DNA from 2 places in the Mesorhizobium sp. WSM4884 genome. Region 2 is predicted to be linked to the other one. Evidence: predicted binding sites of a transcription regulator. Region 2 holds the regulator's gene; the other holds the start of a gene.
What was found. Region 2 encodes LexA, which represses DNA repair genes until DNA is damaged. Its sites were predicted from a motif close to TGTTCNNNNTGTGTTCNG; they were not measured.

Region 1: a site for LexA is predicted at 2,558-2,575, ahead of P9236_RS04355 (PA0069 family radical SAM protein). Genes of this name have one in related genera too.

The regions. Positions count from the first base shown of each region.
Region 1 covers NZ_JARTVO010000002.1:353,741-358,160, forward strand. Annotated here, with positions in the region: gene moaB (molybdenum cofactor biosynthesis protein B) at 1-238, shown strand, start outside; gene P9236_RS04340 (hypothetical protein) at 362-787, shown strand; gene P9236_RS04345 (hypothetical protein) at 847-1,821, opposite strand; gene P9236_RS04350 (glycosyltransferase) at 1,998-2,501, opposite strand; gene P9236_RS04355 (PA0069 family radical SAM protein) at 2,650-3,804, shown strand; gene P9236_RS04360 (ribonuclease HII) at 4,018-4,420, shown strand, end outside.
Region 2 covers NZ_JARTVO010000004.1:340,828-345,247, reverse strand. Annotated here, with positions in the region: gene moaC (cyclic pyranopterin monophosphate synthase MoaC) at 1-494, shown strand, start outside; gene glp (gephyrin-like molybdotransferase Glp) at 497-1,702, shown strand; gene lexA (transcriptional repressor LexA) at 1,819-2,553, shown strand; gene P9236_RS09065 (ComEC/Rec2 family competence protein) at 2,537-4,420, opposite strand, start outside.

The sequences.
Region 1 (4,420 bases), on a different contig from region 2:
CTTCCACCGCATCTCCTATGACAAGATCGGCACCTCGACGATCCAGAGCCGGGCGACCGGCGGCGTCGTCAACGCCACCTTCGTCTTCGTCCTGCCGGGCTCGCCCGGCGCCTGCAAGGACGCCTGGGACGGCATCATCAAGGCGCAGCTCGACTACCGGCACATGCCGTGCAACTTCGTCGAGATCATGCCGCGGCTGGACGAGCATCTCAGGCGAGGCGGCAAGGCCGCCTCGTAAAGCACGGGCAAAGCACCCGATCGGCATCCGGTTTGCAGGCGGAATGGCGCTCTCGCCTTCGAGGCGCCATTCCGAAGTCGATGCCGGCGAAGTACCTTGTGCGAGGAAACAAGGGACCGTGCCATGACCGTTCACAGCGGCGGATGTCATTGCGGCAACATCCGCCTGAGCTTCTCCAGCGCTCTCGATCCCGGCGGGATGGAAATCCGCGCCTGCCAGTGCTCGTTTTGCATCCGGCATGGATCGCGGGCGGCTGCCGATCCGGACGGGACGCTGGTCGTCTCGGTCGAAGACAGCGCGCGGCTGCAGATCTATCGCTTCGGCCTGCGCACCGCCGACTATCTCCTCTGCCGCGAATGCGGCGTCTATGTCGCGGCGATCGCCGGCGATGGCGCTGACGCCAGGGCCATCGTCATCATCAATGCGCTGGATGATCGAGAGCAGTTCTCCCGCGAGCCGATCCCGGTCCGCTACGACGCCGAAAGCCGCGAGCAGCGACTGGCCAGGCGTCGCACCGCCTGGATGCCGGTTGAAGTCCGTGGGATCTGACCCGTTTGTTTTGACGCAATTCCGGACGGAAACCGCTAGGCACTTTTCCTGGAATTGCTCTAGCGAATGACCGGCTCGCCGTGGAAGCGGCGGCGCGAAGGCCGCGAGACGCCGAAGCCGATTTCCATCATCAGGCGCGGCGTGTTCGCCGGCACCGTGCCCATGTGGAAGCCGAACGGATCCTCGACGAAGCCGAGGCCCGCCTCGCCCGTCAGCGTGACCGGGCTTTGCTGGCCGTAGACATCCAGCACCTCTTCCGCCGGATGGCCGACCAGGAGCGTCAGTTGGTGCTTGAGCGCGCGGCGCTTGTGGCTGCCGCGGACATAGACATGCGGCCCGGTACCGGCGTCGACCGGCGCCAGATAGAAGAAGAACTTCAGCATGCGCCAGTCGTCGAGGTCGAAATGGTATTTGCCGAGCGAGGCGAGGTTCTTGTCGGCGTCGGAAGCCTTGCCGGTCGGGAAGCTCCACCAGACGCGCGTCGTGATCAATTTCGCCTGGCCGCCGAGATAATGCCGGGCGACGTCGAGCAGCAGCGGATCCTTCTGGATGGCGAGCGCCGCGTTGCAGTCAAGTATACGCTCGAAATAGTGACCGCTGAGCAGCGAGCGACCGAAACGCTTCTCGGCCTCGGCATGGTCGCCCGGCATGAATTCGAGACGGCGGTCGAAATTGCCGAAACAGGGCGTGCGTTGCGCGAAAGCGGCGATCTCCTCACGGATCGCGGGCGGCAGCATGAAGCCCGAAAACAGCCCATCGGAGCGCAGCGCCTCGACGACCGCGTCGCGTTCGATGCCGGTGAACATCGTTGCACCCGCATCGTCGAGCGGACGGGTAGCTCTGGCGCCAAGCCAATGCATGCGACGCCCCGGCATGGTGCGCGCCAGCACGAACATCGGCAGCCAGGCCGGGTTCTCGCGAAGATCCTTCAAATAGGTCGGGATGCGCACGGCGATGCGCCTGAGCAGGCTGCCATCGCGGGCGATGGCCTCCAGGCTGGCCGCACCGGAATTGTCTGGGGGAGCAAGATTCATCGGGGTCCTCATATGCATTGACGTTCGACGAAGCGACGCCCGCCTATCGCTTCGGCATTACCCAATCCCGATTGTCCCGCATGCCGGGATGCTAACCTCGCCGTTAATTTTGTGCAATGCACAATAAAGCAAGGACTGAAATTTGCTGCTCGGCTTTCCTCATGCGGGCGCTTGCATCACTTCGTCGGCGCGACCCAGACTTCGGCGTTGAGCCTCCTGGTAGCCAGGCCACGCGCCAGGGCTTCGGCGCTGCGCGCGCTTTTCGCCAGAGCCGCGGCCTGGCGCTTGCTGATGACGAGACCTTCGGCCAGCGCACGACTGCCCGAAAACACACGAGCCAGGAACGGTGTGCGATTGCCGCGGGCGCGTGAGAAGCGCGCGGGCATGGTCTGCCTTGCCGTGTGGGCCGCGACCTCCTCGATCCAGCCTTCTGCCAATCGCGCGCCGGGCTCCAGCAGCAGCAGCCAATCTCCCTTGGCCCGGCTGATACCGGCGGCAATGCCGCCGGCCACATAATGGCAGCCGGCATGCTCTGCTACGCGATGCGTCTGGTCGGTCGACCCGGCGTCGCAGACGATGACGTCGCGCACCATGCCCTCGACCGCGCCGCCGATCAGCGAGGCGAGCGTGCGGGCAAGGCCCTCTTCGTCGTTCTTGGTCTCGATGAGAACGCTGAGCATTTTAGCCGAATAGCGGAAAGCGCGGCGATGCGCCAGTTGCACGTTCCCAGCGAAAAAGTTCTTGCTTTGTTCTCATCGGCAAAATAGGAATAGTTTCATGAACAGAGCGATTCGACATCCCGCCGACAGTCCTTGGGAGAGGGCGAAAATGGAACAGATCGTCCGCGCCGACATTGCCGCCTTCGGCGCAGGCAGGGCCGAGATGGCCAATGCCGTGATCGAACAGAGCGGCGTGCGCGTCCGCCCCGACCGCAACCGCGGACGCTCCGCCGGCATCAATCCATCCGGCCGCTTCGAGCCCGTCAGCCGGCATGTGTTCGACGACGGCTGGAACTCGCTGGAGGAGTTGCCGCCGTTCAAGACCGAGGTGCAGGTAGAAAAGCCGCGCACCATCATCACCCGCAACGAATCGCCGGATATTTCCTTCGACCGTTCGATCAATCCCTACCGCGGCTGCGAGCATGGCTGCGTCTACTGCTTCGCCAGGCCGACACATGCCTTCATGGGCCTGTCGCCGGGACTCGATTTCGAATCGAAGCTGTTCGCCAAACCGGATGCAGCACGCATGCTGGACAGGGAATTGTCGAAACCCGGCTACCAGCCGCGCACCATCGCCATCGGCACCAACACCGATCCCTACCAGCCGATCGAGAAGCAGTATCGCATCATGCGCGAGATCCTCGAAGTGCTGGAGGCGCGCGGCCATCCGGTCGGCATCGTCACCAAGTCGGCGCTGGTGACGCGCGACATCGATATCCTGTCGCGCATGGCCGAACGCAGCCTCGCCAAGGTGGCGCTGTCGGTGACGACGCTCGACCGCATGCTGGCGCGAACCATGGAGCCGCGCGCATCGACGCCGACGAAGCGGCTGGAGGCGATAAGGCAGCTTTCGGATGCCGGCGTCCCCGCCTCAGTGATGGTGGCGCCGATCATTCCAGGCCTCAACGATCCGGAACTGGAGCGCATCCTCGATTCGGCTCGCGCCGCCGGCGCCAGGGAAGCAGGCTATGTCGTGTTGCGGCTGCCGCTGGAAGTGGCGCCGATCTTCAAGGACTGGCTGCTGCGGCACTATCCCGACCGCTACCGGCACGTGATGTCGCTGATCCGTTCGATGCGCGACGGCAAGGACTACGATTCGGAATGGGGCAAGCGCATGAAGGGCGCCGGTCCCTATGCCTGCCAGATCGGCCGGCGCTTCGAGATCGCCGCCAAGCGGCTCGGCCTCAATGCCGAGCGGCGGCAGCTTCGGACCGATCAATTCGTCGCAGGCTCCGGCGCTGGCGAGCAGCTGATGCTGCTGTGATGACGGCGCTGGCCACGAAAGACCTGCGATCCGCTAAGTATTTGTTTTTACGCAATTCCAGGATGAAGAACCGCTGCGCACTTTCCTGGAATTGCTCAAGAATCCCGTCCGGCCCAGTCCCCCGGCCGTGAGACGGTGCCCTCCCGGTCCGACGCCCCATCCGACCCGGAGGGACTTGCGGAGAATCGGAGCCGATGCGAACCTCGCCGCACCATGGCTCGCGCGCGTTCCGATTCTCCGCTTCTGTTTGAAATGGTCGAGAAGCCTGACTTCTCCATCGAGACGAAGGCGATGGCCGAGGGACTTTGGCCAGTCGCGGGCATGGACGAGGCGGGCCGCGGGCCGCTGGCCGGTCCGGTTGTGGCGGCAGCCGTCGTGCTCAACCCCGCCAACATTCCCGAAGGCCTCGATGATTCCAAGCGCCTCACCCACCTGCAGCGCGAGGCGCTGTTCCTGAAAATCCTGGGCTCGGCGCTCAGCGTCTCGATGGCCTCGATCAGCGCCGAAGGCATCGACAACAGCAATATTTTGAAAGCCAGCCTGGAAGCGATGCGCCGTGCCGCCGCCGGCCTGTCGCTGCGGCCCAAGCTGGCTTTGGCCGATGGCCGCGACGTGC
Region 2 (4,420 bases):
TGCCTGCCCTCACCCATCTCGGCGCCAAGGGCGAAGCCAACATGGTCGATGTCGGCGACAAGGCCGAGACGACACGCACGGCGATCGCCGAGGGCTTCGTCTCGATGCGAGCGGAAACGCTGGAGATGATCCTGGCCGGCGACGCCAAGAAGGGCGACGTGCTGGGCACGGCGCGCATCGCCGGCATCATGGCGGCCAAGAAGACGCATGAGCTCGTCCCGCTCTGCCATCCGCTGCTCCTGACCAAGGTCGCCGTCGATATCGAGCCCGACCGCGCCCTGCCCGGCCTGAAGGTCACCGCGCTTGCCCGCGTCACCGGCAAGACCGGCGTGGAGATGGAGGCGCTGACCGCGGCGTCGATCGCCTGCCTCACCATCTACGACATGGCCAAGGCGGCGGACCGCGCCATGGTTATCTCCGGCATCAGGCTGGTCGAGAAGACCGGCGGCAAGTCGGGCGACTACAAGTCCGTCAAATCCGGGGCGAGTTCCTGACGATGGCGCTGGTTCCGGTCGCCGAGGCGCTCGGGCGCTTGTTGGATGGCGCAACCGCGCTGCCGGGCGAAAACGTGCCGCTGGCCGATGCGGCCGGCCGGGTGCTCGCCGAACCGCTGGTGGCGCTGCGCACCCAGCCGCCCTTCGACGCTTCGGCCATGGACGGCTATGCCGCCCGCGCTGTCGACGTGACCTCCGTGCCGGCGCGGCTTTCCGTGATCGGCGTGGCGCCCGCCGGGCGCGGTTTTGCCGGCTCCGTCGGCAAGGGTAAGGCGGTGCGCATCTTCACCGGTGCGCCGCTCCCCGAAGGCGCCGACACCGTCGTCATCCAGGAAAATGTTCGCGACCTCGGCGGCGGCAGCATCGAAGTGACCGAGCCGACGGCGGAAGCACGCAACGTCCGTCGCCGTGGACTCGACTTCGGCCAGGGTGATGTACTTCTCGAAAAAGGCCGCCTGCTCGATCCAGCAGCGCTATCGCTGGCGGCGTCCGCCAATCATCCGAGCCTCAACGTGGTGCGTCGGCCGATGGTGGCCATCATCGCCACGGGCGACGAATTGCTACCGCCGGGAAGCGCGCTCGGCCCCGACCAGATCATCTCGTCCAACGCCTATGGCGTAGCGGCGACGGCGCAGTCGGTCGGTGCCCGCGCCCTCGACCTCGGTATCGCCGCCGACCGGCAGGATGCGATTTCGGCGCTGGTCAAGAAAGCGGTCGCGGTCGGCGCCGATGTCATCGTCACCCTCGGCGGCGCCTCGGTCGGTGATCACGATCTGATCCACGACGTGCTGACCGGCGAAGGCATGCAGCTCGATTTCTGGAAGATCGCCATGCGCCCCGGCAAGCCGCTGATGTTTGGCCGGCTTGGCAAAATCCGCTGCATCGGCCTGCCCGGCAATCCGGTGGCGAGTCTTGTCTGCTCGCAATTGTTCCTGAAGCCGCTCCTGGCGCGTCTTGGCGGCCGCGATTTCCGACAGGACATCCGCACCGCGCAGCTGGCTTCCGCGATGCGCGCCAACGATCTCAGGCAGGACTATGTGCGGGCAGTCGTGCGCGAGGATGCCGGACAGTTGATCGCGACACCGTTCAGCATCCAGGATTCCTCCATGCTGAGGACGCTCGCCGAGGCCAACGGCCTGATCGTGCGCGAGCCGTTCGCCCCGGCTGCGGAAGCCGGCGACGAATGCAGCGTTCTGATGTTACGCTGAACAAAACGTCAACAGATTCACTAAACTTTAAACGGTTGCGGAACACAACTGGAACAGATAGTGTTTGTTCTGGGTTTGTTTTTCTGATTCTGGTTCCAGAACCCATGGGGGCCGCCATGCTGACGCGCAAACAACATGAACTGCTGATGTTCATCCATGAACGGCTCAAGGAAAGCGGCATTCCGCCGTCTTTCGACGAGATGAAGGAAGCGCTCGACCTCGCTTCGAAGTCGGGCATCCACCGTTTGATCACGGCACTGGAGGAGCGCGGCTTTATTCGCCGGCTGCCGAACCGCGCGCGCGCTCTTGAGGTGCTGCGCCTGCCCGATTCGATCGCGCCCGGCCTGAATGCGGCGAGAAAATTCTCGCCGAGCGTCATCCAAGGCGGTCAAGGCAATCTCGGCCGGCAGATCAAGCCGGCAGCGCCCTCCCGGACGCCGACGCCCAGCAATGACGACGACGCCATTTCGGCCGTGTCCATCCCGGTGATGGGTCGCATTGCCGCCGGTGTGCCGATCGACGCTATCCAGCACCAGACGCACTCGATCACAGTTCCGCCGGATATGATCGCTGGCGGCGAGCACTACGCGCTTGAGGTCAAGGGCGATTCGATGATCGAAGCCGGCATCTTCGACGGCGACACGGTGATCATCCGCAATGCCAATACAGCGAGCCCGGGCGAGATCGTGGTGGCGCTGGTAGACGACGAGGAAGCGACACTGAAACGCTTCCGCCGCAAGGGCGCCTCGATCGCGCTCGAGGCCGCCAACCCGGCCTATGAGACCCGCATCTTCGGACCGGACAGGGTCAAGGTGCAGGGCAAGCTGGTCGGGCTCATTCGTCGCTACTGAGTGGCGGCGGCTTGGTCTGTGGCTTCTCAGGCCGCTCGTATGGCGCTAGTCCCCTCGCCTCGCGCGAGTAGCGCCGCTGTTCGTGCCAGGGGCGATAGGGCTTTTCGACGGCATATTGAATGGCGGCTCGCGCCGTTGCCGACTGCGCGTCGAAGTAGACGGCGGCGCTGCCGTCACGCGCAAGCTGCCGCTTGGTGACGACGAGGATGCGTGGATCGCGGCAAGGATTGTAGGCCGTGGCGTCGTTGATGACGATAAGGTCGGCGAAGCTGCAGGCCGGCCTGGCGCTATCGTGGTTTTCCGCCAAGGCGACGATTGCACCGGACGGATGCCGGCCAATGCAGAGATCGCCAGTGCAGTAAAAGGGGGATCCCGCCGGCAGGTCGACCGGGTCTGCGATGTCGAGTGCGCCTTTCGCGAATGTTTCCGGCGGCACGATCGTTTCGGCCCGCAGCGCGCGTTTCCAATTGTCGGTGGTGAACTCGTTGGAGCGGGCGCGATTGATGGCGAGCTCGCCGCCGCCGATCGGCATCGCCACCAGATGCGCGTCCTCGGAGATCAGCAGGTCCGGCGTGCGCACTTGCGGGACCGCCAGTAGTGCGGCCAGCGCGAAGGGCACTGCCGCCAGCCTGAGCCAGGTGGTGGCCATGGTTGCTATCACCAGCGCGATTGTCGCGAGCAGCACCGACTGGATCGAGATCAGCCCCACGGCATCGACCGGCGACCGTTCCGAAATCCAGGCCGAAATCGCGATCATCGCCGTCAGGCCCTTGCCCATAACGTAGAGGAAAGGACCATCGAAGCCGAATGGCATCGCCAGTGCGCTAAAGACGGCAAACGGCATGACGACCAGCGACACGATCGGCATGACGGCCAAATTAGCCAGCAGGCTGAGCGGCGAGACGCGCTGGAAGTGCCAGATGGCAAACAGCGCCGTCGCACTTCCGGCAATGATCGACGTCATCGCGGCGCCGCCCGCTCCGACCGCAAGCTTGTGCGACAGGAACCGCAGGAACGACCGCTTCGCCGGCGGCGCTCTCACCTTGCCGGCGCGGTAGTCGGCCCAGCCCGCATAGGCGCCGACAAGGGCCGCGGTCGCGGCGAACGACATCTGGAAGCTCGGACCAACCACTTCGTGCGGCGACACCAGGATGACGGCGATGGCCGAAATCGCCAGGTTGCGCATCGTGAGCGCCGCGCGATCGAAGAGCACGGCGATCAGCATGACAGCGAGCATGATGAAGCTTCGTTCGGCGGCGACCACCACGCCGGAGATGACGAGGTAAGCGGCAATCGACACCAGCGCGATCGCAGCGGCATACTTCTTCACCGGCCGGCGTGACGAAAAATCCGGAAGCAGCGCGAAGACGCCGCGCAGCAAAAGCATGACTGTGCCGGCGACCAGCGCCATGTGCAGCCCAGAGATCGAGATAATGTGGTAGATGCCGGTCCGCCGCATCGCCTCGTTGATTTCCTCGGGAATGCCCGCGCGAACGCCGACGATCAGCGCCGCGGCAATCTCGCCTTCGGGTCCGCCGACGCTGCTTCTGATGTGATCGGCAATCGCCTCGCGCGCGTTCTCGATCGCTGAGGCGATGCTCGCCTGGGCAGGAGGGTCATTTGTCGGAATGACTTTCGGATCGCCGAGGAAAAATCCACTGGCGCCGATGCCGGAGAAATAGCTGTCGAAGGAAAAATCATAACTTTCGGGGCGAACCGGTCCGGTCGGCGGCAGGAGCCGTGCATAGCCCGTCACCAGCGATCCTGCCTTCACGTTCGGCGGAATCCTGCGTGCCGAGAGCCTGACGCGATCCGGCGCGTAGCGCAGTTTTGGCTGCGCGGTCGAGACGAGGTCGATGGTCAGCCG